2 regions of the Paraburkholderia sp. IW21 genome follow, and region 1 is predicted to be linked to the other one. Evidence: riboswitches for the same ligand, from Rfam matches in the RefSeq annotation. Region 1 holds a riboswitch; the other holds the start of a gene.
The links. Region 1 has a riboswitch for cobalamin ahead of cobG (precorrin-3B synthase). Riboswitches for the same ligand answer to the same signal wherever they lie in the genome.
Positions count from the first base shown of each region.

Region 2: another riboswitch for cobalamin. It lies ahead of ACAX43_RS10595 (TonB-dependent receptor domain-containing protein); the one in region 1 lies ahead of cobG (precorrin-3B synthase).

Region 1 covers NZ_JBGGWA010000007.1:137,050-148,024, forward strand. The annotation lists gene ACAX43_RS18235 (AAA family ATPase) at 1-949, shown strand, start outside; gene cobJ (precorrin-3B C(17)-methyltransferase) at 988-2,697, opposite strand; gene ACAX43_RS18245 (precorrin-2 C(20)-methyltransferase) at 2,694-3,425, opposite strand; gene ACAX43_RS18250 (precorrin-8X methylmutase) at 3,426-4,052, opposite strand; gene cobG (precorrin-3B synthase) at 4,045-5,463, opposite strand; cobalamin riboswitch at 5,545-5,724, opposite strand; gene cbiE (precorrin-6y C5,15-methyltransferase (decarboxylating) subunit CbiE) at 5,809-7,032, shown strand; gene ACAX43_RS18265 (cobalt-precorrin-5B (C(1))-methyltransferase) at 7,032-8,120, shown strand; gene ACAX43_RS18270 (cobalt-precorrin-6A reductase) at 8,117-8,839, shown strand; gene cobM (precorrin-4 C(11)-methyltransferase) at 8,886-9,614, shown strand; gene metE (5-methyltetrahydropteroyltriglutamate--homocysteine S-methyltransferase) at 9,637-10,975, opposite strand, start outside.
Region 2 covers NZ_JBGGWA010000004.1:32,764-43,738, reverse strand. The annotation lists gene ACAX43_RS10645 (DUF2486 family protein) at 1-659, shown strand, start outside; gene ACAX43_RS10640 (c-type cytochrome) at 690-1,031, opposite strand; gene ilvD (dihydroxy-acid dehydratase) at 1,202-2,875, opposite strand; gene ACAX43_RS10630 (LysR family transcriptional regulator) at 3,090-4,085, shown strand; gene lgt (prolipoprotein diacylglyceryl transferase) at 4,228-5,133, shown strand; gene ACAX43_RS10620 (SIMPL domain-containing protein) at 5,228-5,959, opposite strand; gene ACAX43_RS10615 (EVE domain-containing protein) at 6,157-6,615, opposite strand; RNA gene ssrS (6S RNA) at 6,712-6,893, opposite strand; gene ACAX43_RS10605 (cell division protein ZapA) at 7,009-7,323, opposite strand; gene ACAX43_RS10600 (ATPase) at 7,320-7,676, opposite strand; cobalamin riboswitch at 7,884-8,140, shown strand; gene ACAX43_RS10595 (TonB-dependent receptor domain-containing protein) at 8,231-10,135, shown strand; gene ACAX43_RS10590 (FecCD family ABC transporter permease) at 10,163-10,975, shown strand, end outside.

The sequences.
Region 1 (10,975 bases):
CACCGCGTTACCGCTCGACGAGGCTCGCCGGAATGCCGACATCGCGCGTGATGCATTGGAGTCCGCCAGAAAAGTACTGACGCAGGCGGCGGAAAGCAAATCCACCGCGACGGCCACGACGGAATCGCTCGCCACGCAGTTGCAACGCAAGGAAGCGCAACTGGGCGACGAAGCGTTTTGCCGCAACCGTGCGCAGTGGCAGACGAAAATCGTCGAGCAGCGCGTGCAGGTCGAGGCGATGAAGAAGCAGCTCGAAGGACGCGAGCGTGAGTTGGAAGCGGCGCGTCTGGACGATCCGGCGGCTGAGGCGAAACGCTATCGCGCGTCGGCGGAACTCGCGCGCAACGAGCAACACGAACGGCAATTGCGGATCGCGCATGTGCGCAGTCAGTTGGAGACGGTCGGCGCATCAGGACTCGGGGAGCGTCTTGCCTTGCTGAAGGCATCGGTGGAGCAGGCCACGCGCCGCCAGGACGAACTTGGCTTGCGGGCAAGTGCGTTGAGTTTGCTCGACGAGGTGCTCGTCGACGAACGCGATGCGGCCGTGGCGCAACTGCGTGCGCCGTTGACCGAACGGCTTGGACACTACCTCAAGCGGATTTTCCCGCAGTCGACGATTGCGCTTGGCGACGATCTGAGTCCCGCGACGTTGGATCGTTATGGCCGTGCGGATACGCTCGATGCGTTGAGCTTCGGCACGCGGGAACAACTTGGTATTTTGACGCGGCTGGCCTATGCGGATCTTTTAAAGGCGTCGGGCCGCCCGACCTTGCTGATGCTCGACGATGCGGCCGTGCATACCGATGCGGCGCGGCGCGATGCGATCAAGCGCGCGCTGATCGATGCGGCTACGCGGCACCAGATTCTGGTTTTTACGTGCCATCCGGAGCTTTGGGATGATCTGGGTGTCAGGCAGCGCGCGATCGAGGATTTGAAGGCGGCGGCTTAGGAGATGCATGCGGCAGCGATCGGCCGGCGCGCTTCGATTCACTCATACCATCGCGGCGTATAAACCCACTCACCACCGTCGACGCCGTTAGCAAACCCTCGCGTCGTCGACGATCCGACGATCACCATCGTCCGCATATCCACATCTGATGAGCGCAGTTCACCGAGCGTAATCGTACGCAGCGTACTGCCCGGTCTGCCGATATCGCGCCCGAGCACCACTTTGGTAACCGCAGCGCGATATTGCCGAACGATATCCAATGCCTTGTCGAGTTGCCACGGTCGCGCGCGGGAGATCGGGTTATAAAACGCCATCACCAGATCCGCTTCGGCCGCATGCCGGAGGCGTTTTTCGATGATCGTCCACGGCTTCAGGTTATCGGACAGCGACAGCATGCAGAAGTCATGGCCCAACGGCGCGCCGGCTTGAGCCGCGGTGGCCATGGCCGCTGACACGCCCGGCACGATCGACAATTCGACTGCGCGCCAATCCGGGGCGTGCGAGCCTTCCAGCGCTTCAAGCACCGCAGCCGCCATCGCAAACACGCCGGGGTCGCCCGACGACACCATCACCACGGACCGTCCCGTGCTGGCCAACTCGAACGCGTGACGCGCGCGTTGCATCTCCTCGCGATTGTCCGTGCCGTGTACGCGTTGATCCGCGCGAAACGGCCCGGCCATTTTTACGTAGGTTTCGTAGCCGAGGATATCGGTGGCTTCGTTCAGCGCTGTGCGAGCGGCGGGCACCATGAGTTCCGCACTGCCGGGGCCGAGGCCGATCACAGTCAATCGGCCGCGCGGACGACCGATCGTCTCTGGATCGATTGCCAAAGGCGCCAATGCCAGCGCAACGCCTGAATCTGAATCCTTGTGGAGCGTTTCGTAGGGGATGCGTAACGCAGCATGCAGCAAGCTGCCTGGCGGCTCGCCATCTTCGGGACGTGTCTGTGCGAAGCGCAGCGGCACGTTCAAGCTCGCTGCGGCCTCGGCAAGCACCGGGTCTGCCATTCGTTCTGCCGAAGCCAGGAGTGCCGCCAGTGAAAGCGCCGCAAGACCATGCGTGTCCAATGCCTCGCGCACGCGTGCTGCGATCGCCGCACCCGCACCCGCACCCGTCACCGCCGCCACCACACTCCGCGGATGAATCACCAACTCGTCATCACGCCCATCCCACACGCGCGGCGTCACGCGAATCGCGAGACGCGCCGACGCAGAGCGAGGCAGTTGCGCATCGTCGAGCCACGGTGCGTCGCCTTCGATCCGCGTGTTTTCGCCCGCCAGCAGGTCCGAAACGAAGCGCTTGCCTTGCGCTATATCGGCGAGAGCATAGCCTTCAGGCGGATTCAGCACGCACGTGCCGAAGCGCAATTCTCCGCTCGTCGTAATCGCCGGCGATACAGCCAACGCAGCCGCAATCTCACGCGCCATCACGTTGACGCCGGCTAGTCCGCCGAGCAAAGGCACAACCGCGCTGCCGTCTTCGGCAACCGCGAGTACCGGCGGCTCGACGCCCTTGTTCGACAACAACGGCGCGACGCAACGAATCACGATCCCAGCCGCGCACAACGCGACGATCGGCGTGCCGCGCGCATACAAACCACGCAGATGCGCGCCGAGCTCCGTGTACGAGACATCAGCCTCGACACGCCCATGCAAAGCATGCACCTGGGAACCCGCATACAGGGCCTGGATACGCCTCGCAGTCGTCAACGCGCCCACGCCGAGGATCACAATCGCGGGCGGCGTCATCCTTGCCATTTTTCCCCCGGCACGACGAGCAGCGAAAAGTACGGCGACGCCATCGGATCGACGTCGGCGAGCGGCACGATGCGCTGATTGCCCATCGTCGCGCGTTCCACGTAAAGCGCGCGATGCGCGAGACCGAGTTCGCCGAGCACGCGCCGCACCTTGTCGAAATTGCGGCCGAGTTTCATGATGACCGCGGCGTCCGCATCGGCGAGACGCCGGCGCAATTCGTCCTCAGGCAACACGCCGGAGAGCACCGACAAACTCTGATTGCGATACACCAGCGGCGAACCGAGCACAGCCGCACCGCCGAGCATCGAGCACACGCCGGGCACGACTTCGGCCTCGAAGCGCGCCGCGAGCCGGTCGTGCAAATACATATACGAGCCGTAGAAAAACGGGTCGCCTTCACAAATCACCGCGACGTCGCGGCCTGCACCGAGATGGCCGGCGACGATCTCCGCAGCGGTGTCGTAGAAATCGGCGATGATCGCTTCATAGGAAAGCGGCGGCTCGAGCGCTTCGGTGGTGACCGGATAAACGAGCGGCAGATGCTGCTGAGCGTCATGCAAATGCGTTTCAATGATGCTGAACGCGTTGCCCTTCTTACCCTTCGCGACAAAGTACGCGACTACGGGCGCCGCCTTCAGCAAACGCAGCGCTTTCAGTGTGATGAGTTCCGGGTCGCCGGGGCCGACGCCGAGGCCGAATAAACGTCCTTGCACGGTCATTTACTCGACCTCCGTGGCCAGCGCGTTCACCGCGGCGGCGGCCATCGCGCTGCCGCCGCGTCTGCCGTGCACCACGACGTAGGGCACGCCGCGACTGTCTTCGGCCAGCATTGCTTTCGATTCGGCCGCGCCGACAAAGCCCACTGGAAAGCCGAGAATCAACGCGGGTTTTGGCGCGCCGGCGTCGAGCATGTCGAGCAGATGAAACAGCGCGGTCGGCGCGTTGCCGATCACGACGACACTCCCGGCCAGATGCGGTCGCCACAATTCGAGCGCCACGGCCGAGCGCGTATTGCCGAGTTCGCGCGCCAATCCAGGCACGTCTTCGTGCGTGAGTGTGCAGATCACTTCGTTGTTAGCGGGCAATCGCGCGCGCGTGATGCCTTGCGCCACCATGCCGGCATCGCACAGAATCGGCGCGCCTTGCGCGAGTGCCGCGCGGCCTGCAGCGCCTGCGCCTTCAGAAAACCGAAGATCTTCAATCACGTCGACCATGCCACACGCGTGGATCACGCGCACGGCGAGCTTTTCGAGGTCGGCGGGGATGCGCGAGAGGTCGGCCTCCGCGCGTATCGTCGCGAAGGATTGGCGATAGATCTCCTGACCGTCGCGAATGTAATCAAGCATCTGAAGGGCTCCGGACCAGGTGTTCGAGCATGTCGGCGGCCTGTTCGATCGTGAGTTGGTGCGCGACGCAGTCACCGAAACCCGGTGAGGCGTCACGTCGGTAAAGGTCGTATGCGCCGGGGGCCACCGCCAGCAGCGTGTAGGGCGCGCGGTGCGCGGCGGCACAAGAGCGTTGGCATCCGCTTAGATGGACGTCGACACCGTCGGGCAGGCGATCCGCTAAAAGCAGCGCGTCGGCCTTGGTATCGGCGAGGCTTTTTGCACAGCCTGTAGAGCCGGCGCAGGCGATCAAGCGCGTACCAGGCTGCGCGGGGTCACAGGCGAGGCCTAGCGCGTTCATTGCGGCGAGCACGGCAGGCACCGCGTCCGATGCGATATCGGGCAGCAACACGCTTTGCCAGGGGGTCATGCGAAGCGTACCGTTGCCGCGCTGTTGCGCGAGCGTGGCAACGCCGCGCAAGGTCGCGGTGTCGAGGCGTCCGAGCGGCGGCTGGCCGCCTACGTGCCACGTTCCCACTACCCGTTGCGCGTGCGCGCCGAGTCGCAGCGTGGCGTCGGCTGGCGTGGCGCGTCGCCAGTTCGCGAGCGATGGGTCACGTGACAGCGGAAAATCGACATACGTTTGAGCGTGCTGCAATACGGCGTCGACGGAATGTGCGGCCAGCAGGTGACGCATACGCATGGCATCGGCTGCAGCCAGATCGAGGAACGTGTGCAGCAGTGCGCGGACAAGATCAGGGACTTGCGAAGGCAGTACAGCGGCAAGCGCACCCGCACCCGCGTTCGTCACCGCAGCTGGGCATCCCCCCAAACCGAACACAAATCGCACACCGTCTTCAGTTTGCGTCGCCGCCAACCAGACATCATGCGGATGATCCACCCGGGCAAGACGCTCACCGCCGTCGAGCGACAACGCGAATTTCGGCGATAGCCCCGCGAAACGCGCTTCGGTTTGCAGCAGCGTGAGCAGTTCGGCGCTGAGCTGCGTGGTGTCGAACAGCGCAAACGGATCGCGTCCGGCAGCAGGGCTCACCATCACATTGCGCACATCGTCTGCAGCGGATGCCGGTATCAAGGTTGACGCTTGCCTTGCGCCGGTCGCCGGAGCGGGGCCAAGGCCCGCATCGATCAGCGCCGCGATCAACGCCGCTTCATGGCCGACCCGCACCCCACGCACTTGCAGATTCGCGCGATTGGTCAGCTCGATCACGCCGGCCGCGTGCTGCTCGCTCGCGTCGGCGATCACGGCAGCCTGCGCCGCGCTCAACTCGCCGCCGGGCAATTTGATCCGGCAAATCCCACCGTCGCGCGCGGCGACGATGCGCAGCAGCCCCGGGCATGCCGACGGCCGCAGCGCAAGGGCTGCGTCAGGTAAAGCGGTGGAGGGCGAAGCTTGATTCAAGACGGACACCGGGTTTAGCGTCGCGCGACGGCCCGAGCAAGCCGCGAGGGGCATTACTGCGGCATCGGTACACCCCGCCCGATGTAGGCTGGCACGAACAGTCTCGCCGGCAGGTCTCCTGGCTGGCAGGTCATGGTCCGCCGCTGCCTTCCCGGTTGAACCAGTGGCGCGGAGCGCAGGCGGACTCGCTGCATACAGTTGCGGGGGCAGCCACAGTGACACTGTGTTCCCTCTTCGGCCCCGAAGGGCACCGGCGGCTGTATTATGCCTTTTTTCGAACAGCACAACGAGGCTGGACGCTTTGATCGGCGTGGCACAGCGCACTATTTGAAGATACAGAATGAGGATGGATGCATGCCGGCGTGGCTGACCGTGGTGGGCATAGGCGATGACGGCTTCGCCGGCTTGGGGAGGCCCGCGCGGCGTGCTTTGCTGGAAGCGTCGGTGGTTTACGGCGGCGAACGTCATCTGGCGATGTTGCCTGCGCGCCTCGCCGCGCGCCGTGCGGCATGGCCGCGTCCGTTCGATCTCGCGCCGTTGCTGGCGGAGCGCGCGGCCCCCGTGTGCGTGCTGGCGAGCGGCGATCCCATGCTGTTTGGGGTCGGTGCGACCTTGGCGCGGCAGCTGCCGCCAGGCGAGTTGCGGGTGCTGCCCGCGCCGTCGTCGTTGTCGCTGGCGGCCGCGCGGCTCGGCTGGCCATTGCAGGATGTCGCGACGGTCTCGCTGGTAGGCCGGCCGCTTCCGACGTTGAATACCCATTTGCATGACGGCGCGCGCGTGTTCGTGTTGAGCGCTGACGGACGCACGCCTGCTGCGCTGGCCGAATGGCTCGACACCCGCGGTTTCGGCGCGACCCGGATGACCGTACTGGAGCATTTGGGCGGCGATCTCGAGCGGCGCATCGACGGCCGAGCGGATCAATGGTCCACGGGCGAAGTGGCGGCGCTGAACCTGATTGCGCTCGAATGCTGTGCAACGGAAGGCGCTCCGCGTCTGCCGCTGACTTCCGGTTTACCCGACGACGCCTTTCGCCACGACGGTCAGTTGACCAAACGCGACGTACGCGCGATCACGCTGGCGCGCCTTGCGCCGACGCCGGGTGAATTGCTGTGGGATGTGGGCGCGGGTAGCGGTTCGATCGGCATCGAATGGATGCGCGCGCACCCGACCTGCCGCGCTATCGCGATCGAAGGGCACGCGGAGCGGCAGCGTTTTATCGAGCACAATCGCGATGCGTTGGGCGTGCCCGGTTTGCAACTGGTGGCCGGCCGCGCGCCTGATGCGTTGGCGGGGCTGCCGGTGCCGGATGCCGTGTTCATCGGCGGCGGCGCGACGGTGCCGGGCGTGCTCGACGCTTGCTGGGCGCGTCTGCGTGAGGGCGGCCGGCTGGTCGCCAACGCGGTCACCTTGCAAGGCGAGGCGGCCCTGACGGCGTGGCGTGAGCAATATGGCGGCACGCTGACCCGCATCGCGCTCGCCGACGCGCAGCCGCTTGGCGGCTTCGATACGTGGCGCCAGGCGCTGCCGATCACGCTGCTTGAAGTCACCAAGGCCGCCGACTCACCTGCTCAACCGTAATGCGCGAAGAAACGCCCGAACAACCCGCGCCGCTGCGTAGCGGCTACACGACCGGCAGTTGCGCCACCGCGACGTCGCTCGCGGCGGCACGCCTGCTGCTTGCGGGTGTCGTCAGCGAGGTCGCGGAGATCGTGTTGCCGAAGGGCCAGCATGTGCCGATGCCGCTGGTGTTTTGCCGCCTGAGCGCCGACGGCGCGGAAGCCGGCACCGTCAAGGATGCCGGTGACGACCCCGACGTGACGCACGGCGCAATCGTGTTCGCCCGCGTGCGGCTTTGCGCTGAACCGGGCGTGATTTTTCGGGCGGGGCCGGGTGTCGGCACGGTGACGCGTGCCGGCCTCACGCTGCCGGTCGGCGAACCGGCGATCAATCCGGTGCCGCGCAAGATGATGACCGCGCATCTGACCGATCTCGCGGTGGAGCATGGATACCACGGCGGTTTCGAAGTGACGATCGGCGTCGAAGGAGGCGAAGAACTCGCGCTGAAAACGATGAACCCGCGCCTCGGCATTCTCGGCGGCTTGTCGATTCTCGGCACCACCGGCATCGTGCGGCCGTTCTCGTGCTCGGCGTATATCGCGTCGATTCATCAGGGCATCGACGTCGCGCGTGCGAACGGCTACGTGCATCTCGCCGCCTGCACCGGCAACGCGAGCGAAGACGCGATGCGTGCGCATTATGGTCTGCCGGATATCGCGCTGATCGAAATGGGCGACTTCGTCGGCGCGGTGCTCAAGCATATGAAACGCGCGCCGGTCGAGCGCTTGAGCGTGTGCGGCGGCTTCGGCAAGCTCAGCAAGCTGGCGGCGGGACACCTCGATTTGCACAGCCGGAATTCGAGCATCGATCTGCAACGGCTTGCGGCGTGGGCCGCCGAACATGGCGCGGATGATGCCTTGCAGACGGCAATCCGCACGGCCAATACGAGCCAGCAGGCGGTCGCATTGGCGCGCGCGCAAAACGTGCCGCTCGGCGATATCGTCTGCCAGCATGCGCTCGCGGTAGCACGCGATATCGTGCCGCCGCAGGTCGCCGTCGAAATGTTCGCGATCGACCGCCAGGGCAATCTGATCGGAGCCGCGCAATGATGCGGGTGTTGCTGCTCGGGGGCACCGGCGACGCGTTGCAGATTGCACGGCAGTTCGGACCCGAGCACGTGTACAGTCTCGCGGGCCTCGGCAAGGTGCCGGAGGATCTGTCATGCGTGGTGCGTGTAGGCGGCTTCGGCGGCAGCGAAGGCACGGCGCGCTATATCGAAGACGAACGTATTGGGTTGGTGATCGACGCCACGCATCCGTACGCCGCGCAGATCAGCGCGAACGCCGCGCAAGCGAGCCGCGCGGCACGTGTACCGTGCTGGGCACTGCGTCGCCGGGGCTGGCAGCCGCAATCCGGCGACGACTGGCGCATGGTCGACGACTGGGCCGAACTCACGCAGATACTTGCCGCGTTCAGGCGGCCACTGTTCACGCTCGGCCGCGAACCACTCGCGCATCTCGACGAAATCCCGCCGCATCAGTGCTGGACCGTGCGCTGTCTCGATCCGCACGAAGGCAATGCACGTGCGCGGATTCTGGCGACACGCGGCCCATTTACGCTCGAAGGCGAACGAGCGCTATTCGGCACGGAAGCATTCGATGTCGTCGTCAGCAAAAACAGCGGCGGCAGCGCCACCGAAGCGAAACTCGAGGTCGCGCGCGAACGCGGCTTGCCGGTTGTCATGCTGCGGCGCCCCGAGTTGCCCGCAGTCGATCGCGAGTTCGAGCATGTGGCTGACTTGCTGGACGCGTTGCAAGCGTTGCCTTGAACCGCGCGTGCATGACATGCCGGCCCAATGAATCATGGAGTATTGAATGACGGTGTTTTTTATCGGCGCGGGTCCCGGCGACCCGGAACTGATCACGGTGAAAGGGCAGCGCCTAGTGCGCGGCTGTCCGGTGATCCTGTACGCCGGCTCGCTGGTGCCGGCCGCTGTTTTAGCGGGGCATAGTGCGGAGCAAGTCGTGAATACCGCCGACCTCGACCTCGATCAAATCGTCGCGTTGCTTAAAGCAGCACACGACAAAGGCCAGGACGTGGCGCGCGTGCATTCCGGCGATCCGTCGTTGTATGGCGCGATTGGCGAGCAGATCCGCAGACTTCGCGAACTTGACATTCCCTACGAGATCGTGCCCGGCGTGACGGCGACCGCGGCATGCGCGGCGACGCTCGGCTGCGAACTCACGCTGCCGGATATTTCGCAGACGCTGATCCTCACGCGCTTCGCGAGCAAAACGACCATGCCCGAAGGCGAACAACTCGCCGACCTCGCGAGGCATCGCGCGACCATGGCGATTCACCTCGGCGTGCGCCACCTGGCGCGCATCGTCGATGAATTGCGGCCGCATTACGGCGGCGATTGTCCGATCGCGGTGATCTATCGCGCGAGCTGGCCGGATGAAGAAAAGCTCACCGGCACGCTCGACGATATCGTCGCGAAAGTACAGTCGACAAATATCGAGCGCACGGCGCTGATTCTGGTGGGACGAGTGCTGGCTCCTGAAGGATTTGCGGAATCGACTTTGTACGCGAAAGGCGATTGAAGTCCTGGTAGCAGGCGCCGAATCAGTGGGCTAATTCAGGCTGCTTTGCCGCCAGCTTCACCCTCAACGCTTTCGCGGCTCGAACCATATTGTTCAACGCCGCTTCTGTCTCCGGCCAGCCACGCGTTTTCAACCCGCAATCCGGATTGACCCACAGCCGCTCGGCAGGAATCACTTCACACGCACGTTCCAGCAGCCGCTGCATCGCTTCCGTGCTCGGCACGCGTGGCGAGTGGATATCGTAGATGCCCGGGCCAATCTCGTTCGGATAGGCGAACGCACCGAAGCCGTCGAGCAGTTCCATCGCCGAGCGCGAGGTTTCGATGGTGATCACGTCGGCATCCATTGCGGCGATCGACGGCAGAATGTCGTTGAACTCCGAATAACACATATGCGTGTGAATCTGCGTCTGATCGGCGGCGCCGGCCGCCGAAATACGGAACACGCGCGTCGCCCATTCCAGATAGGTGGCCCAGTCGGCTTTGCGCAACGGCAAACCTTCGCGGAAAGCCGGTTCGTCGATCTGAATGATGCGGATGCCGGCCTTTTCGAGGTCCACCACCTCGTCGCGGATCGCGAGCGCGAGTTGCAGTGCCGTGGTTGAACGCGGCTGGTCGTCGCGTACGAAGGACCATTGCAGCATCGTCACGGGGCCGGTCAACATGCCTTTCATCACGCGATGCGTGAGCGATTGCGCGTAACGGGTGGTCTCGACCGTCATCGGCTCAGGGCGATAGACGTCGCCGTAAATGATCGGCGGCTTCACGCAGCGCGAGCCATAACTTTGCACCCAGCCGTTTTCCGTAAACGCATAGCCCCACAACTGCTCGCCGAAATACTCGACCATGTCGTTGCGTTCGGCTTCACCATGCACCAGCACGTCCAACCCCAGCTCTTCCTGCTTGCGCACGGCGATTTCGATTTCGGCGCGCATCCGCTGCAGGTAGTCGAGCGCGCGCAATTCACCACGCTTGTAGGCGGCGCGCGCGTGACGGATCGCAGGTGTTTGCGGGAACGAGCCGATCGTGGTGGTCGGCAGGAGCGGCAGGTCGAGCGCTTCGCGTTGCACGCGATTGCGCTCGGCGAACGGGCTGTTACGTTCCGCCATCGCAGTGCTCACAGCGGCCACGCGTTTTTGCACCAGTGCATTCACGACCGCGCTTGAGTGACGGCGCGCTTCCAATGCGAGGTCCGCGGCGGCGAGCTTCGGTTCAGCGGCGGCAGGATTGCGCAGGGCGAGCGCGATTGTGCCGACTTCGTCGAGTTTTTCTGTGGCGAAGGCGAGCCAGGATTTCAGATCGGCATCGAGTTTCTTTTCCGCGTCGAGTGACACCGGCACATGCAGCAGCGAGCACGACGAC
Region 2 (10,975 bases), on a different contig from region 1:
AGATTCTCGTACCGGGCCATCCCGACCAGGCGCGCCATGCGCCGAGCGGTGCGGCGGCGCCGGCTACACAGCCGGTGTTCGATCCCGAGACCGCGCAGGAACCTGTCTTCGCGCCGGAACCCAAAGGCGTTCCGGAGCCGGTGCTCTCGCCAGAACCCTTACATGCGCCGGAACCCACGTTTGTGCCGGAGCCCGTGCATCCGCAGGACCCCCCGCGCCTGCCAGAGCTGTTGCATCCGGCAGAATCCGTTCATCCGAAAAAGCGCTCGAAGGCACATCACGTCGTCGATCACGGGCACGGACATGAGCCCGCGTTCGCGCCGTCAGCGGACGTCTTCGATCGGGCTGAACCGCTGGCGCCCGCCGAGGCGGGCGCCAGCGTGCCGCCGGACATCGCTCACGAAGCGCTCGCACAGCAGCAGTCGAATCTCGATGCCGATGCCATCGCCGAACGTCTGCGCGGACGGTTCGCGGGGTTTTTGACGGGCGACGGGCGCGGCATCATCGAAGCACGCTGTCGCGATGCCTTGCAGGATCACACTTCATGGCTCGTGAACCAGATCACGCGCGAAGTGGCGCTGGCTTTGGAGAGCGAATTGACCGGCTGGGTGCGGGAAGCGGTGGAACAAGAGATCGTGCGGCGCTCGGGCAGCGCTTAACCATGGGAGGGCGCCCTCATTCAGACGCGTTCATTTGAGCGTCAATATCCAGCTCGCCAGTGTGGCCGCCTGATCGGGCGTGAGTTGCGTATTCGCGGGCATCGGGACCGGGCCCCACACCCCCGTGCTGCCGTCCAGAATCTTGTGCCTCAGATAAGTGGCGGCGTCTTCACGGCCGGCATATTTCGCCGCGACGTCGTGCAGCGCCGGTCCCATGAAGGGACGTGTCACCGAGTGGCAGCTCATGCAATTCTGCTGCTGGGCAAGCGCGAGGCCGGCGGGCGTCTCCGCGTGCGCCGCCGGGCTGCCGGCGCTTAGCGTAGCGCCCAGCACACAGGCCACTGCGAGCACTGCATACGACATTGATTTCATTCTGGTCTCCGTCGGTGCAGGTGCCCGACTCGTGGTGCACGCATTATAAAAGGAAAGGGACGCACGGTTTCCCGTGCGCCCCTTTGCGCTTTTACGTAGCTTATGCAGCCTCGAGCGGTGCTTCGGATCCGCCCCATTGACCGAGGCAAATCAGCCTGCCCGGTGCACGCTTAGCCCGTTACGGCGCCCTTGTTGGCCGGCAGCGCCAACGCGGAGTACTTCGCCAGCACGCCACGCGTGTAACGCGGCTTCGGTGCTTGCCATGCCGCGCGACGGCGTTCGATTTCGGCGTCGTCGACGTTCAGTTGCAGGAGCAGCCGGTGCGCGTCGATCGTGATCGAGTCACCTTCGTGCACGAACGCGATCGTACCGCCCACGAACGCTTCCGGCGCGACGTGGCCGACCACCATGCCCCACGTGCCGCCCGAGAAGCGGCCGTCGGTAATCAGGCCGACGGTTTCGCCGAGACCCTTGCCGATGATCGCCGAGGTCGGCGCGAGCATTTCCGGCATGCCGGGGCCGCCCTTCGGGCCGAGGTAGCGCAGCACCACCACGTCGCCGGCGACGATCCTGTCGGCCAGAATCGCTTCCAGCGCGCTTTGCTCGTCGTCGAACACGCGGGCCGGGCCCGTGATGACCGGGTTCTTCAATCCGGTGATCTTGGCGACCGCGCCGTCGACCGCCAGGTTGCCCTTCAAGATCGCCAGGTGGCCTTCCTTGTACAGCGCCTGCTCGATCGGGAAAATCACTTGCTGATCGGCGCGCGGCTTGCTCGGCACGTCCTTCAGTTCTTCGGCGATCGTCTTGCCGGTGATGGTCATGCAGTCGCCATGCAACAAACCTGCGTCGAGCAGGATCTTCATGACTTGCGGAATGCCGCCTGCCTTGTGCAGATCGGTCGCCACGAACTGGCCCGACGGCTTCAGGTTGCAGATCACCGGTACTTTCTTACGCATGCGCTCGAAGTCTTCGATGGTCCATTCCACTTCGGCCGCGTGGGCGATAGCCAGGAAGTGCAGCACGGCGTTGGTCGAGCCGCCCGTGGCCATGAGCACGGCCACCGAGTTTTCGATCGACTTCCTTGTGACGATGTCGCGCGGCTTCAGATCCTTCTTGACCGCTTCGACCAGCACGCGTGCCGATTCGGCTGCCGAGTCGACCTTTTCCTGGTCGGGGTTGGCCATCGTCGACGAGTACAGCAGCGACATGCCGAGTGCTTCGAACGACGAGCTCATCGTGTTGGCGGTGTACATGCCGCCGCACGAACCCGTGGACGGGCACGCGTTCTTTTCGACCCCTTCGAAATCTTCCTGCGACATCCGGCCGGCCGTGAATTCGCCCACTGCTTCGAATGACGACACGATCGTCAGGTCGGTGCCCTTCCAGTTGCCCGGGCGGATCGTGCCGCCGTACACGTAGATGCTCGGCACGTTCGTGCGCAACATGCCGATCATGCCGCCCGGCATGTTCTTGTCGCAACCGCCGATCACAACGACGCCGTCCATCCACTGGCCCTGCACGCAGGTCTCGATACAGTCGGAGATGACTTCGCGCGACACGAGCGAGTACTTCATGCCCTCGGTACCCATCGACATGCCGTCCGAGATCGTCGGCGTGCCGAAGATCTGCGGATTCGCGTCGGCGCCCTTGACTGCGGCGACCGCCGCGTCGGCCAGACGCTGCAGGCCGGCGTTACACGGCGTGATGGTCGAGTGGCCGTTGGCGATGCCGATCATCGGCTTGTCGAAGTCGGCCTTTTCGTAGCCGAGTGCGTAGTACATCGAGCGGTTCGGCGAACGTGCCACGCCTTGCGTGATGTTCTTCGAACGACGGTTGTATGGCATGGGGAACTCCAATCTGATTGTTTTGATCCGTGCTGCGTGTTCGGGGCTCGGGTGCTGCCGCGGGTGCTGCGCCTACGCTGCCGATCCGCTTGGCGGCAGGTTAGCCGACGCGTCAGTCCAGTTTAGTGCCGACGCGTGGCGCAAGGATGCAGTTTTGCGAAGCGCGTGTCCAATATATTATTCAGCCTCGATTAGGTCGTAAAATGTATTAATCATGTTGCCTGCCATCCCCGACCTGCGCCAGTTGCGCTATTTCGTGACCGTCGCCGAAGAAAAGCACTTCGGGAGGGCGGCCGCGCGTCTGTCGATGACGCAGCCGCCCTTGTCGCAAGCGATTCGGGCGCTGGAGGAGACGCTTGGCGTCGAACTGTTCGCGCGCACCAAGCGCTCGGTCGAATTGACAGCGGTGGGCGCCGACCTGCTTCCCGAAGTGCAGCGCCTGCTGGCAAGCGCCGAGGGACTGCGGCCGATGGCGCAGAGTCTCGCGCGTGGCGAGGCGGGCGTGCTGTCGCTGGCTTTCGTCTCCACGGCCGATTACGGGCTGCTGCCGTTGCTGCTGCGTGATTTCGGCGCGCGCCATCCGCAGGTGCGCCTCGAATTGACCGAAGCCACCAGCGACGTGCAGGTGGACGAACTCGTGGCCGGGCGCATCGATGCGGGCCTCGTGATCGCGCCGCTGCCGTCGCGCCATGCCACCCAGCTGTCGTGGCTGCCGATCGCCCGCGAACCGCTCGTGATCGCGATGTCGACGGAAACGGCGGGGCGTGTGGACAACGCCGCGGGAACTCGCGCTGATCCGTATGCCGACCCGCACGCAGAGTGGCTGGACACGCCGATCAGCCTGCGCGATGTCGCCGATGCGCCCCTCGTGATCTTCCCAAGACGTTTGGCGCCAGGCTTTTATGACATCATTATGGATTGCTACGGCGTGGCGGGACTTGCGCCCCGGGTCGGCCAGGAGGCGATCCAGATGCAGACGATCGTAAGCCTCGTGTCGGCCGGCATGGGTGTCGCACTGGTGCCGCAATCGTTGCGTAATCTGCGCCGCACCGGCGTCGTGTACCGGCCGCTCTCCGAATCGGTGCCGGCGATCGAGACGGGACTGGTCTGGCGCACGGCGGAGGTGAGTCCGGTGCTGGCCGGCTTCATCGAGATTGTGCGTGCGCATGCGGCCACGCTCGAAACCCGGGGCGTTGCGCCCGGTGTGTAGGTTCGACGCCGCCGCGAACGCATTGCGTTCCGAACCGTCCAACGCATGCGCTGCATGGTGCGCAAACCGCTGCCTGCTACCGGAAGATCGCCTGGAAAACCCGCTTCTGAACCCGAACTGCCCATAACCCCATAACAATACGATGCTCATTCACCCGAATATTGACCCCATAGCCATTCATCTGGGGCCGGTCGCTGTGCGCTGGTACGGACTGATGTACCTCGTCGCGTTCGTCGCGGCGATTGTCGTCGGCCGGCTGCGGCTGCGTTTGCCGTATGTCGCCGCGCAAGGCTGGACCGTCAAGGATATCGACGACATGCTGTTCTATGGCGTGCTCGGAACGATTCTCGGCGGCCGGATCGGCTACGTGCTGTTCTACAAGGCAAGCTTTTACTTCGCGCATCCGCTCGACATCTTCAAGGTGTGGGAAGGCGGCATGTCGTTTCACGGCGGCTTTCTCGGCGTGACGCTGGCCATGGTGCTGTTCGCGTATCAGCGCAAACGCTCCTGGCTGCAGGTCACCGATTTCGTCGCGCCGATGGTGCCCACAGGGCTCGCGGCCGGCCGCCTCGGCAACTTCATCAACGGCGAGTTATGGGGTCGCGTGACCGATCCGGCGTCGCCGTGGGCGATGCTGTTTCCGGGCGCCGCACCCGACGACGCCACGTGGCTCACCGCGCATCCGCAACTGGCCGCGCAGTGGCATCTGAACGAAGTGTTCGCGCAATATCACATGCTGCCGCGGCATCCGTCGGAGTTGTATGAGATCGCGCTGGAAGGCGTGGCGCTGTTCTTCGTGCTGTTCTTCTTCTCGCGCAAACCGAAGCCCATGGGCGCGATCTCCGCGATGTTCCTGATTGGTTACGGCCTTGCACGTTTCACCGTCGAATTCGCGCGTGAGCCGGACGATTTCCTTGGGCTTCTGGCAATGGGCCTATCGATGGGCCAATGGCTCTCGCTGCCGATGATCGTCGTGGGGATCGGGCTATTGGTGTGGTCCTATCGCCGTGCGCGGCGTGAACCGGCACAGGCGGTCGGCGCCAATTGAACGCTGCGTTTTATCGTAGCCAATAAAAAAACCACGGCATGCCGTGGTTTTTTCGCTTACAGCTTCGAAGCAGTGCTTCTGGCGCAACAACGCGTTACTTCATCTGCACCGAGCCCGACACATTGACCGTTACAGTCGACGTGCCGCCTTCAAGCGGCACCGGTGCCGAGGCCTTCGCGTCGGCGCTCATTGCGCGCGCGCTCATCATCATCATCGGACGCGGCATGACTCCGTTGTGCCCGACGTTCACCTCGCGAATCGAATAGCCGCTGTAGCCGAACGCCTGTGCCGACGAAGCAGCTTGCTCACGGAACGACCTGATTGCCTCGCCGGTGAGCTTCTGCTCAGCGGCACGCTGCGCTTGCGGCGACAGTGAGAACTGCACGTTGCCGACTTGCATGATCGATGCCATCTGACCCGCGAGCTTCGACGCCGCAGCGAAGTCGTGCGATTCGAGCACGACCTCCGTACGCCCGCGCCATGCGGAAATGCGGCCGTCGCGATCAGTGGACGGATAGATCGAGAACGAACCCGTGCGGGCCGTCACACCGTTCACACCCTTGGCTTTCTGCAGCGCTGCATCGGCGCGCTGATTCAGCGTGGACGTGAGTGCCGACGGATCGCTCGCTTCCTGTTCATAGAACAGCGTGATATCGACGACGTCTTGCGGCACTTCCGCGCTTGCCTGTGCATTCAGCGACAGTACGCCCGCGGGCTGATACTGCGTCACGCCCTGCGCGCGGGCCATGGCCGGCGTCAGCGCGAGCGCGGCAGGAGCGGCGCATACGAGGGCGAGAGCAAGTGCTCGTGCGGTGTTTTTTGTCATTCCTGGACTCCTTGCTTGAAACAGGTTGTGCACGATGGGAGCGAACGCCGTGCAGTGGCACAACGTTTGCGAGTCCGTTAGGCGCTTGTAACCTGGGCTTGGTTCCCTAATTTGAGGTTTGCTTCAACGTGCGCCCTGGTGTGCGTGCCGGCATGCCTACGATTCAGCGACACCGTCTCGCATGTGCGTATGCAACCTTAAACAAGGCGCTTGGTGATGAAGCGCCATTCGGCTTCGCTCACCGGCGTGATCGACAGTCGGTTGCCTTTGGCGAGCACGCGCATGTCCTTCAATTCCTTATGCTCGCGCAACGCGGCCAACGGAATCAACGGGATTTTCTTCTTGAACACCACATCGACGAGCAGCCAGCGCGGCGTTTCCTGCGACGACTTCGGATCGTAGTAGGGGCTCTTCTTGTCGAATTGCGTGGGGTCCGGGTAGGCGGTGGACGATACCTCCGCGAGCCCCGCAATGCCGGGCTCCGGACAACTCGAGTGATAGAACAGTACGCCGTCGCCCACCTGCATCATGTCGCGCATGAAGTTGCGCGCCTGATAGTTGCGTACGCCGGTCCACGGCAACGTGTGTTGCGGTGCGTGGGCGAGATGATCGATGCTTGCTTCGTCCGGTTCGGACTTCATCAGCCAGTAGCGCATGAGTCGAGTTGAACGTTAAGAGGTTGAAGATGCAGAGGAAAAACGCGAGACCCAAAGAAAAACGGCACCGAACCGAAGTCCGATGCCGTTCTAAATAAGGTCCCCGCCTTAGCCGCTAGGCCGGCATCCTGAACCGGGGGTTCAGAATTGGTCGCAGTTAGCAGCACTTCGGGTACATCAGACAGAGTGACGCGCACACCCGTGCTACAAATTTCCACAACCGTGCACATGGCATTGGTTCAAGGAATATATGACCTTGGCGAACCAGGCAGGGAAGCTAAACCGATGAAGCTGAAACGATGAAACCCACCGAGTGAACCAAACGTTTGCTGAGTTTTCGCTCATGCATTTCGCTTGAATCCGCAGCCGGTCTCAGGACCGGCCTTTCGATATTTACTGCATGCTGTACTGCTGAATCACAGTACCCAGTTGTTCGTTCATTTGATGCATTGTACGCCGGATTTCCTCGGCGGGAAATGCTTCTCCGTGTCTCACGCTCGTTTGCAGCTTAAGCAGTTCCGATGCCAGCGACAGCGCAGCCATGACGGCAATGCGATCCGTGCCGCGTACGTTGCTGTTATTGCGGATCTTCGACATTTCGGCGTCGACGCGTGCCACCGCTTCAAGCAGCGCGCCTTCAGTTTCGGCCGAGCAGGCGAGACGATACGGTGCGCCGAGAATCGATACTTCGATCTGCTTGGTGGTCATGCATTTTCTCCATGGCGGGTGACGTCGCGCTCCGCTTCGACCTCGTGCGGTGCGGCCTCGAGCAGATCGAGCTGATTGTCCGGCTCGCTCTGCCCGCGGCCCCGCGGCAGCTTTTCGAGAATCGCATTCAGGCGGACCTGAGCGTCGTCGATCTTTGCCGACAGCGCATCACGTTCCGCTTGCAGCGCATCGCGCTCCTCGCGCATCAACGCGAGGTCGGTACGCGTGGCCTCTGCTTCGGCGCGCGTTTGGGCGAGCTGCTCTTCGAGCGCGAGTCGCGCGTCATTGTGGCGTTGGCTGATCGCGATCAGCTTGCCGATATTTTGTGAAAGTGTTTCGAGTTCGGTGAGCATCTGCTGCGTCCTCTAAAGACATTGCATTTTAGCGCGGAATGTCGCAGGTTCCGACAATTGTCTCGTTTCGAGACGTAACAACATCGCTTTGTGCAGGCTTTTATCGACCCTATGACGAAAAACACCTCGCGCATCGGACAATAACCTGCCCTTAACAGAACAGATCGGGCAGGGTTCGACCGTTCTTGACGGGTCCGAAGGCCGCTTCTAAACTGGCCGCACTTTGGTGCCCGCGCGCGCTTTCAACAGTGCGCGCAGTTAAACGGGAAGCAGGGCGCGGCGTTCGCCTGAACGCGCGAACCTGCGCTGCCCCCGCAACGGTAAGCGACCGCATTCGTCGTGCAGGTCGGTCCTGATTGTGTGTTCGACGCTGAACATGCGAGTGTGCCACTGCGCGTCACGCGTGGGAAGGTGGGATCGATATGTCGCCAGCCCGGATACCGGCCAGAGGGAGAGGGTTGTCTCCGCGCAAACGTTAAAGCGCGCTGACGCCTTGTTACGCATCGGCCTGCGGGGAAGCGGGGCGAGCACGCTATCCACAGGAATGTCATCCCATGCTGTCCCCCATCGCTCGCGCGGCGTTGCTCGCCTTTGCGGGTCTGCCGCTCGTCGTGCACGCTCAGGCTGCGGCTTCATCGTCTTCTTCGTCTTCATCATCATCTTCTTCTGCCGAGACGGGGGCTGCCGGTCTATCGCCCACGGTGTTGTCGCCCGTAGTCGTGACCGCGGAGCGCGGGCCGCAACCGCTCGCTGAGGCGATCCCGCCGACCACGCTATTCGATCAGCAGGACATCGCCGATTCGGCCGCGACCGATTTGCCCGGTCTGCTGCAACTCGCTCCCGGCGCGCAGATCTCGCGCACGGGTGGCCCGGGTTCCACTGCCAGCCTGTTTCTGCGTGGCGCGTCGTCGACGCAATCGCTGTTGCTGATCGATGGCGTGCGAGTCGACTCGGTGAGTCTGGGCGCGCCGCAACTCGCGCAGATTCCGCTCGACCAGATCGATCACGTCGAAGTCGTGAACGGTAACGTGTCGGCACTGTACGGCTCGGGCGCAATCGGCGGCGTGGTACAGGTGTTCACCAAAGCTGGCGGCGACCATCCGCCACGTTTCAATTTTTCGGTGGGCTACGGCAGCTATCACACGCAGACGCAACAGGCCGGCGTGAACGGCGCCTTGGATAAGGACGGCAAGACGACCTTCAGCATCTCGCTCGCGCGCTCGAAAGACGACGGTTTTTCGTCGCTCAATCCTGCGCAGGCCCCTAACGCGAATCCGAACGCGAACGGCTATCTGAACGAAAGTATCTCGGCTTCGCTGCGCCACAAATTTAACGACAAGTGGGACGCAGGCGTCACGTATTTCCAGTCGAACGGCAATAACAGCTACGACAATGCGTACGGCGTGCCGGCCGATCTGAACAACCTGTATAGCAAGGTGCGCCAGGTGTCGGCGTTCGCGAACGGCAAGCTGACCGACTGGTGGACCACGCATTTCGTCGTCTCCGAAGGCGACGACCGTAGCGTGTCGAATACCAACGGCATCTACAACGGCCGCTTCGATACCGACAATCGCCAGTACACCTGGCAGAACGATTTCGCGCTCGCCGCGCAACAGAAGCTGCAGGTCGGCTACGAGCATCTCGATCAGAGCCTCGACTCGGATACGTTCGCGGCGCCTGGCCGGCATGTGGATTCGGGCTTTGTCGGCTATACAGGACGCTTTGGGCGCAACCAGATTCAGGCCAACGTGCGGCGCGATCAGTATTCCGATTTCGGCGGGGCGAACAGTTACTATCTCGGCTACGGTTTCGACATCACCGAGCATTGGAAGGCGACTGCAAGCTATTCGGATTCGTTCCGCGCGCCGAGCTTCGACGATCTGTACTATCCGATCAGCGGCAATCCGTCGATCCAGCCGGAGCGCAGCCACTCGATCGAAGCAGCGTTGCAGTACGCGTCGAATGCGCTTGGCGTGATGCGCCTGAGCGCGTTCCAGACGCGCTATTCGAATCTGATCGACTACCCGCAGGTCACGCCAGGCATCTATCTGGCAGAGAACGTCGGCCATGCGAAGGTGCAGGGACTCGAAGGATCGTGGAGCGGTCACGTGGGCAAGACGGATGTGCGCGCATCGATAACGCTGCAAAATCCCGTCGACCTCGATAGCGATACCGACCTCGTGCGGCGTGCGCGGCGCTTCGCGTCGCTGGCGGTGAATCGCAGCATCGCCGGTTGGCGTGTCGGCGGCGAGTGGATATTGAGCGGCGCGCGCGACGATAGCAGCGGCAAGCTGGGCGGCTACGGCGTGGTGAATCTGTCGGCGCGCTACAACATCACAAAGGCGTGGTACGTGACCGCGCAAATCCAGAACCTGTTGAACAAGGACTATGAAACGGCCTACTCGTATAACTCGCCGCGGCGCGGTGCCTATGTCACGGTCGGTTGGCAGCAGCAGTAACGGGTGCGCCTCTCCGGGTTCAGGCGGATGAACCGCAATCCGGGTTCGATACCCGCGACGCTGCGTGTGATGAGTGCGAAGCGCGCGGCTGCGATCTGGTTCGCGCTTGCCGCAATCGCGCTGGCTGTGCTGATGGCCTCGCTCGCACTCGGCAGCGTGTCGCTTGCACCTGCGCGCGTGTTGGCGGCGCTCCTGCCGTCGCATGCCTCGCATGTCGAGTCTGCCGATCTGGCCGGCGAGATCGTCCGCACACTGCGTTTGCCGCGCGCGGTGGCCGGCTTTGCATGCGGCGCGTTGCTCGCATTAGCCGGTGCGCTGCTGCAAGTGCTGTTGCGCAATCCCTTGGCCGAACCCTACGTATTAGGCGTCTCGGGCGGCGCGGCGACGTTCGCGCTGATCGCGATGATTGCCGGTTGCGCGTGGTGGATTGTCGATGCCAGCGCGTTCGCGGGCGCATTCGTCTCGATCCTGCTGGTACTCGGCCTCGCCCGCCGCGAGTTGTGGCGGGGCGAACCGCAGGATACCTCGCCACGTTTGCTGCTGACCGGTGCGGTGATCGCAGCCGGGTGGGGCGCCGTCATTACCTTGTTGCTCAACCTTGCGCCCGACAATCGTCTGCGCGGCATGCTGTTCTGGCTGACCGGCGATCTGAACGGCGGCGCGATGCCGTGGACAGCGCTCGCCGCGCTCTTCGTGGTACTGGTTGCGATCGTGCCCGCTGCGCCGCGTCTTAATGTGCTGCTGCGAGGCGATGCGGCCGCACAGGCGTTAGGCGTGGCGGTGATGCCGCTGCGCTTGCGTGTGTATCTGGTGGCGTCGCTGGCGGCCGCCGCGGCGGTC